Regions from separate parts of the Streptomyces sp. NPDC058812 genome, predicted to be linked through region 3. Evidence: riboswitches for the same ligand, from Rfam matches in the RefSeq annotation. Region 3 holds a riboswitch; each other region holds the start of a gene.
What was found. A riboswitch is a leader RNA that binds a small molecule or an ion and turns the genes downstream of it on or off. The one in region 3 is predicted to bind cyclic di-AMP.
Positions count from the first base shown of each region.

Region 1: another riboswitch for cyclic di-AMP. It lies ahead of ACFW48_RS10815 (transglycosylase SLT domain-containing protein); the one in region 3 lies ahead of ACFW48_RS31945 (C40 family peptidase).
Region 2: another riboswitch for cyclic di-AMP. It lies ahead of ACFW48_RS21735 (M23 family metallopeptidase); the one in region 3 lies ahead of ACFW48_RS31945 (C40 family peptidase).

Region 1 covers NZ_JBHYOB010000004.1:272,063-274,317, forward strand. The annotation lists gene ACFW48_RS10810 (polyprenyl synthetase family protein) at 1-251, opposite strand, end outside; cyclic di-AMP (ydaO/yuaA leader) riboswitch at 942-1,109, shown strand; gene ACFW48_RS10815 (transglycosylase SLT domain-containing protein) at 1,115-1,615, shown strand; gene ACFW48_RS10820 (HAD family hydrolase) at 1,674-2,255, opposite strand, start outside.
Region 2 covers NZ_JBHYOB010000010.1:53,884-56,138, forward strand. The annotation lists gene ACFW48_RS21730 (M16 family metallopeptidase) at 1-798, shown strand, start outside; cyclic di-AMP (ydaO/yuaA leader) riboswitch at 990-1,154, shown strand; gene ACFW48_RS21735 (M23 family metallopeptidase) at 1,167-1,931, shown strand; gene ACFW48_RS21740 (GntR family transcriptional regulator) at 2,130-2,255, shown strand, end outside.
Region 3 covers NZ_JBHYOB010000021.1:9,962-12,216, reverse strand. The annotation lists gene ACFW48_RS31950 (ATP-binding protein) at 200-694, shown strand; gene ACFW48_RS31945 (C40 family peptidase) at 785-1,258, opposite strand; cyclic di-AMP (ydaO/yuaA leader) riboswitch at 1,262-1,406, opposite strand; gene ACFW48_RS31940 (hypothetical protein) at 1,777-2,085, opposite strand; gene ACFW48_RS31935 (ATP-dependent Clp protease proteolytic subunit) at 2,093-2,255, opposite strand, start outside.

The DNA.
Region 1 (2,255 bases), on a different contig from region 3:
TCCACGACGACGGCCGAGGGCACGATCCCGGGGGCGTAGCGGTCGCCGAACTGAGCGGAGAGCATCACCAGCAGTGGCCGGAAACGCTTACCGCCGGCCCGCACCAGATGCTGGGCGGCCTCCGTGATGAACGGAACCTCGCTTTTGGTTGCCTCAAGCAACCCTTCCTCGACCGCGACCAATCCGGCCTGGACATCGGCTTCCAGAGCCTGGTCCCGCACGCTCAGCCCGAACGGCCCGACGACGGTCACGAGGGGTCTCCTGTCTGCTGGTGTCTACTGGCGATTACCTGGTTTGTCGATAGGTCGCTGCCACCACTCAAGTCAGCGTATCCGGTCACCTTTCGATCACCGCTAGCGCCCACCGTTACAGGCCGGTCGGTATCGGATCATGCACGGTATGTTTTTGATCAGGTGATATGAGCAGATATTGATCGCCATCACCAGGGGCCGGATCCCGCCACCGAAGATCACATCACCCCTCCCAACGGCCCGCACTCCGAATACGTCACCCGCTCGGGTCACCCGATCCCGTCCCGAACGGATGCCCGCACGACGCGCGGAAACACCGGCCAGGACGGGGCCGGAGACGAGCACACGCGCGGCGGCGGGCCCACCCGGCCACCGGTCGAGACCCGAAGCCCTCCACACCTGCGGCCGATTGACTCCAAGTTGGCCCTAATGCCCGATTTGCCATCCTTGTTGAGGCCAGTGAGTTGGCTCACTTCACCCCACCTGTAGGCAACCCTGCCGCCGACTGTGCCCTCCCTTTGCCCCGCAAGCCAGTTGAGCCTTGGCAGCCGCAAAGGATCAAGCGCCTCAAACACCTCAGACCAAGGTCAACAGGCGCGTTGGGTGATTCCTGCACTTGTTTCGGACATGTGCTCTCGCATACGTTCCCGGCCTGTCGGGCGGACGCCGAATCCTGCCACCGCCCGGACGCACAGTCATCCGCCAACAAACTCGCAGGCAGGAGCGGGGGACCCAGGTAAGTCGCCGCACCGGTCACCACCGGAGCGGCTCGGGGTGAAGCCGTGCCCGTCAGGGCCCGGCCGGGCACCTCCCCGCCCGAACCCGACAGCTCACCTCGCAGGCGTAAGGAGAGGGACTCAAGCATGTCTGCCAACGGTCAGAACCGTCACGCCCGCACCGCCCGCCTCGCCCGGAAGCTCGCCGTGGCCGGCACCGGCGCCGCCGTGCTCGCCCTGCCGCTCATCGGGGCCACCAGCGCCTCCGCGGCCACCCCGGCCGCCACCACGGCCGCCGCGACCGCCTCCACCGCGGCGACGACGTACCCGGACAACCTCGACGGCTGGATCCGGGAGTCGCTCGACGTCATGGCCCAGCACGGCATCCCCGGGTCGTACGAGGGCATCCACCGCAACATCATGCGGGAGTCGTCCGGCAACCCGCTCGCCATCAACAACTGGGACATCAACGCCATCAACGGCACCCCGTCCAAGGGCCTGCTCCAGGTGATCGACCCGACCTTCCAGGCGTACCACGTGCCCGGCACCTCCTGGGACCCGTACGACCCGGTCGCCAACATCACCGCCGCCTGCAACTACGCGGCCGACCGGTACGGCTCGATGGACAACGTCTTCGGCGCGTACTGAGTCGCACTCTGAGCCGTAGCACGGGGCTCTGCGCCGTAGCACGGGGCTCTGCGCCGTACTACGAGGCTCTGAAGATCCGTTCGAGGACGACGGCCACGCCGTCGTCCTCGTTCGTCAGGGTGACCTCGTCGGCCACCGCCTTGAGTTCGGGGTGGGCGCCCGCCATGGCGACACCGTGGGCCGCCCAGTCGAACATGGGGATGTCGTTGGGCATGTCCCCGAAGGCGATCGTCCGCCGCCGGCTCAGGCCCAGGCGCTCGGCGGCCAGCGCCAGGCCGGTGGCCTTGGTGATGCCGCACGGCTGGAGCTCCACCGTCCCCGGCCCCGACATCGTGACCGTGGCGAGGGAACCGACCACCGCGCGCGCCGTCGCCGCCAACTCGTCGTCGGACAGCTCGGGATGGCGCAGCAGCACCTTGCTGATCGGCGCGCTCCACAGCTCGTCGCGCCGCTCGACCCGCACCGCGGGCAGCGTCGGGTGAGGCATCAGGTATCCCGGCTCGATGAGCGTCAGGCCGTCGACACCGTCCTGGTCGACCGCTGCGTGCACCTGCCCCACCTCGGCCTCGATCTTGCCGAGCGCGGTCTCGGCCAGCTCCCGGTCCAGGGTGACCGACCACAGCATCCGGTGCGCGCCCGC
Region 2 (2,255 bases), on a different contig from region 3:
GCCTTCTACGAGAAGCACGTCCGACCCGCCACCGCCACCGCCGTGGTCGTCGGCGACCTCACCGACGTCGACCTCGACGCGCTGCTCGGCGAGACACTGGGCGCGTGGACCGGCTCCGTGGCCGAGGCGCGTCCCGTACCCCCGGTGAACGCCGACGACACCGGCCGGGTCGTCATCGTGGACCGGCCCGGTGCCGTCCAGACGCAGCTGCTGATCGGCCGCACCGGCGCCGACCGGCACGACCGCGTGTGGCCCGCGCAGGTGCTCGGCACCTACTGCCTCGGCGGGACCCTCACCTCGCGCCTGGACCGGGTCCTGCGCGAGGAGAAGGGTTACACCTACGGCGTACGGGCGTTCGGGCAGGTCATGCGCTCCGCGCCCGACGGCACGGGCGCCGCGATGCTCGCCATCAGCGGCTCCGTGGACACCCCCAACACCGGCCCCGCCCTGGAGGACCTGTGGACGGTGCTGCGCAAGCTCGCCGCGGAAGGTCTCACCGACGCCGAGCGTGACGTGGCCGTGCAGAACCTGGTGGGCGTGGCGCCGCTGAAGTACGAGACGGCGGCCGCCGTCGCGAGCACGCTGGCCGACCAGGTCGAGCAGCACCTGCCCGACGACTACCAGGCCACGCTCTACCGCCAACTCGCCGCCACGGGCACCGTGGAGGCCACGGCGGCGGTCGTGAACGCCTTCCCGGTGGACCGTCTGGTGACGGTCCTCGTCGGCGACGCGGCGCAGATCAAGGAGCCCGTCGAGGCCCTCGGCATCGGTGAAGTCACCGTGGTGGCGGCCGAGTAGCGGCACACGCGCGCGGTGGCCCTGGTGACCGGAGTGTCACCAGGGCCGCCATTTGTCCGAATTGAGGGAGAGGCTGCCCGTCTGCCCTGTGGCGTGCGCTACAAAAAGCTTGTTGCGTTTGAGGATTGAACACAGCCGCGTTTAGCGTCATCCGGGCTGTTCGTCAGGCAGTGCGCCGCACCCGCGGCACCGGACAGTCATCGCCGAGTCCCCGTACGGCGCGAGCCAGGGGAGCCGGGGACCCATCGCAGTCCCTGGGGTGAATCGGACGCCCGCGCGCGCAGCGAGGGGGTCCGTAGGAGACCTTCCACCTCCGAACCCGTCAGCTAACCCGGTAGGCGAGAGGGAAGGAAAGGACCAGCCTCTACATGGCGTTCACGCGCGCCACCGGGAAGCACCGTCGTCCCAGCCGGGTGCACCGCACCACCGCCCGCGCGGCGGGTGTCGCGGCCCTCGCCACCACCGGCGTCGTCGGCACCCTCGCGGCTCCGGCGCTCGCCGCCGAGCCCCAAGCGGAGCAGAGCGGACTCACCCCGGTCATCACCATCGGCGACTCCATAGCCGACGAGATCGACGCCCAGGCCACCGCGCAGGAGCAGGCGGCCCTGGACGCCGCCGCCCGTGAGGCGGCCCAGGAGGCCGCGCGCGAGCGGGCGGCCGAGGCGGCCAAGGAGGCGCGCGAGGCCAAGGAGCGCGCCGCGCGCGAGGCGGAGCGCGAGCGCCTCAACACCTTCGTGTCGCCGATCACCGCCTCCTACGTCTCCACCGCCTACCAAGCCGGCAGCTCGCTGTGGTCCTCCGGCAGCCACACCGGCATCGACTTCCACGCCTCCAGCGGCACGTCCGTGCACGCGGTCGGCGTCGGCACCGTCGTCGAGGCCGGCTGGGGCGGGGCGTACGGCAACCAGGTCGTGATCAAGATGCACGACGGCACGTACACCCAGTACGGCCACCTGTCGTCCGTCGGTGTCTCGGTCGGCCAGGCGGTCGTCCCGGGGCAGCAGATCGGCCTGTCCGGCGCCACCGGCAACGTCACCGGACCGCACCTGCACTTCGAGGCCCGTACCAGCCCCGAGTACGGCTCGGACATGGATCCCGTCGCCTACCTCCGCTCCCACGGCGTGAACGTCTGACGACGGACGGTACGACATCCGAAAGCCCCGGCTCTCCGAGCCGGGGCTTTCGGATTTCTTTCCCTCGGTGGAAGCGTCGTTGACCAAAAAATATCCATGAAATCCGCCCTGCCGTCGGAATATGCGCTTGATTGGCCTAGAGTCACTGAGCACACGTCAATCGTCGACGTTTCACGGGGATTAAGGCGGAGGTCGGGCATGCGTATTCCGGCGCACTCGGTGTGCACGGCGATCCGGGACGACATCGTCACCGGCGTCCACGGACGCGGCAGTCGGCTCACCGAGGAACTCCTGGCCCGCCGCTACGGCGTCTCCCGCGTCCCC
Region 3 (2,255 bases):
TCCTTATGGGCCGCACGAATACGCTCTGCCGTCGCAGAGTTCACCGCATTGAGCGACAGATATATGCATATCTTGGTGGATCGCCGTCCTGCACCGGTCTGGTGATGGCAGTCTGGCGGCGAAGCACCAGTCCGGGACCGTACTCGAACCATCCGCTCCGTGTCCGGCTGCGGTCCCGTGGGAAAGGGACGACGTCGCCATGGCAGACCATCTGGAAGCATCCGTCACTCTGCCGAGCGATCCCGCCTCGGTGGCCGCCGCGCGTACCTACGTGGTCGGCACACTGGCGGAGTGGGGCCTGCCGCCGGACACCGACGTGTCCGAAACCGTCCGGCTCATCGTCTCGGAGCTGACGACCAACGCGGTCCAGCACACGTTCGGGCAGTCGCCCACCTTCACCGTGGACCTCGTGCTCGACCGTGACGAGCGGCTGCGCATCGGAGTCACCGACAGCCACCCGAGGTTTCCCAGACGCCTACCCGCCGCCGTGCAGCAGGACAACGGCCGCGGCATGGTGATCATCCGCTGGCTGACGGCGGAGTGCGGCGGCAAGCTGAGAGTGCGGCCCACGCGCGAGGGCGGCAAGACCGTCTCCATCGAGTTGCCCTGGGCGCCGCCGGGCGGTCCGGAGTGCGCCGAACCGGCGGTCACGGCCGCGGTGCGGGCCGTGGGAAGGCAGGAGCCCCAGCGGTGAGGCGCCGACGGCACCCGGCGCGCCGCAGGCGGATACCGCGCACCCGAGGGGGTGACGGCGGGTCAGGACGCCGTCACCCCCTCGGGCGGGCTACTTGACCCGGCCGTACCAGACGCTGCCGGTCCAGATCTTCTGCAGACGCACCACGTCCCCGGTCTTCGGGGCGTGCCAGATCTTGCCCTTCCCGGCGTAGATGCCGACGTGGTAGATGCTGCGGCCCGAGTGGAAGAACACCAGGTCCCCGGTCTTGCGGTTCTTGGCGGAGATGTGACGGGTCTTGTTGTACTGCTGGGCGGCGGTGCGCGGCAGCTTCTTGCCGGCCTTCTTGAACGAGTACAGCGTCAGCCCCGAGCAGTCGAACCTGCTTGGTCCGACGGCGCCCCATTTGTAGGGTGCGCCCTTCTTGGAGGCAGCGATCTTGAGGGCCTTCGTCGCATGGCTCGCCGCGGCCGCCTCGGAGGCGACGCCGGGGACCACTACGGAACCGCCCACGGCGGCGAGGGTGAGGGCCGAGGCCGTACCGGCACGGGCCATCAGCGACGGGACACGATTGAGCGCGGACATGCGCAACCCTTCGTCAGCCGCCTGTGAAGGATGACCTGTCGGATTCGGGCTGGCGAAGTTGCCCGGCCGCACGGGTGCGGCTTCACCCCAAGGGCTGCTCGGCCCGGCGCGTCTCCCGCGGAGACGACCGTTCCGGCGACCCGTCGTGCTCGGGTCCTCCACTCCTGCCGATCCACTCCTGTCGACCGGTCGTCCGGGCGGCGGCAGGACTCGGCGTCCGCCCGGACCGCCCCGCCGCTGCGGCGGGGGCTTGTCGTCAGTCACGGATCTTGTCTCGCCCCATGGGAAAATCCCAACGGAACGTGCCCTTTGTGTTGTTACTCACCACTCGCCCGTTCGGGTGGACGCCTCTGTGTTCGAGCCGCCGGTGGGTGTGGTGACGACCCCGGGACCAGCGACGCAGTGGCTCATTGCGCCGTCCGGACACGCGGGTCGCGCAAGCTCGGCCGGTCGGAAATCAGAGGGTTTCCTACGCCGAAAGGCGGTACGCCGTTTGGTCCGTTTCAACTCCGGGTGCCTCAACGGTCGGAGCGGGGCGGCAGACCGACTCGCGCCGTCCGTCGTTCACCGTCCAGCACGCGCAGCGCCCGGGCCAGGGTGGTGGCGTGCAGCTCGGTCTCGCGCCGCCGGTGCATCAGCGCCAGCGCGTCGCGCAGGGCGGCCGCCTTGCCGACCAGCGCCTGGGCGGCCCGCAGCCCGCGATAGGTGTCGCCCTCCTGCGCGGGGTTGATGCGCCCGAGCAGGTCGACGACGTCCAGGTACCGGTCGATCAGCTCGGCCTCGGCGCGGGTCAGGGCGGGCAGAGGCGGCAGTTCCGGTGGCAGCATCGCCGGATCACCTCGCGCCGGGTGCCGGAGACGTGGCCCTGCGGCTGGGTACGACCCGGTCCACCAGGCCGTACTCCAGGGCCTGTTGTGCGTCCAGGACGGTGTCCCGCTCGATGTCCGCGCTCACCTGCTCGGGACCGCGGCCCGTGTGCCGTACGAGGATCTCCTCC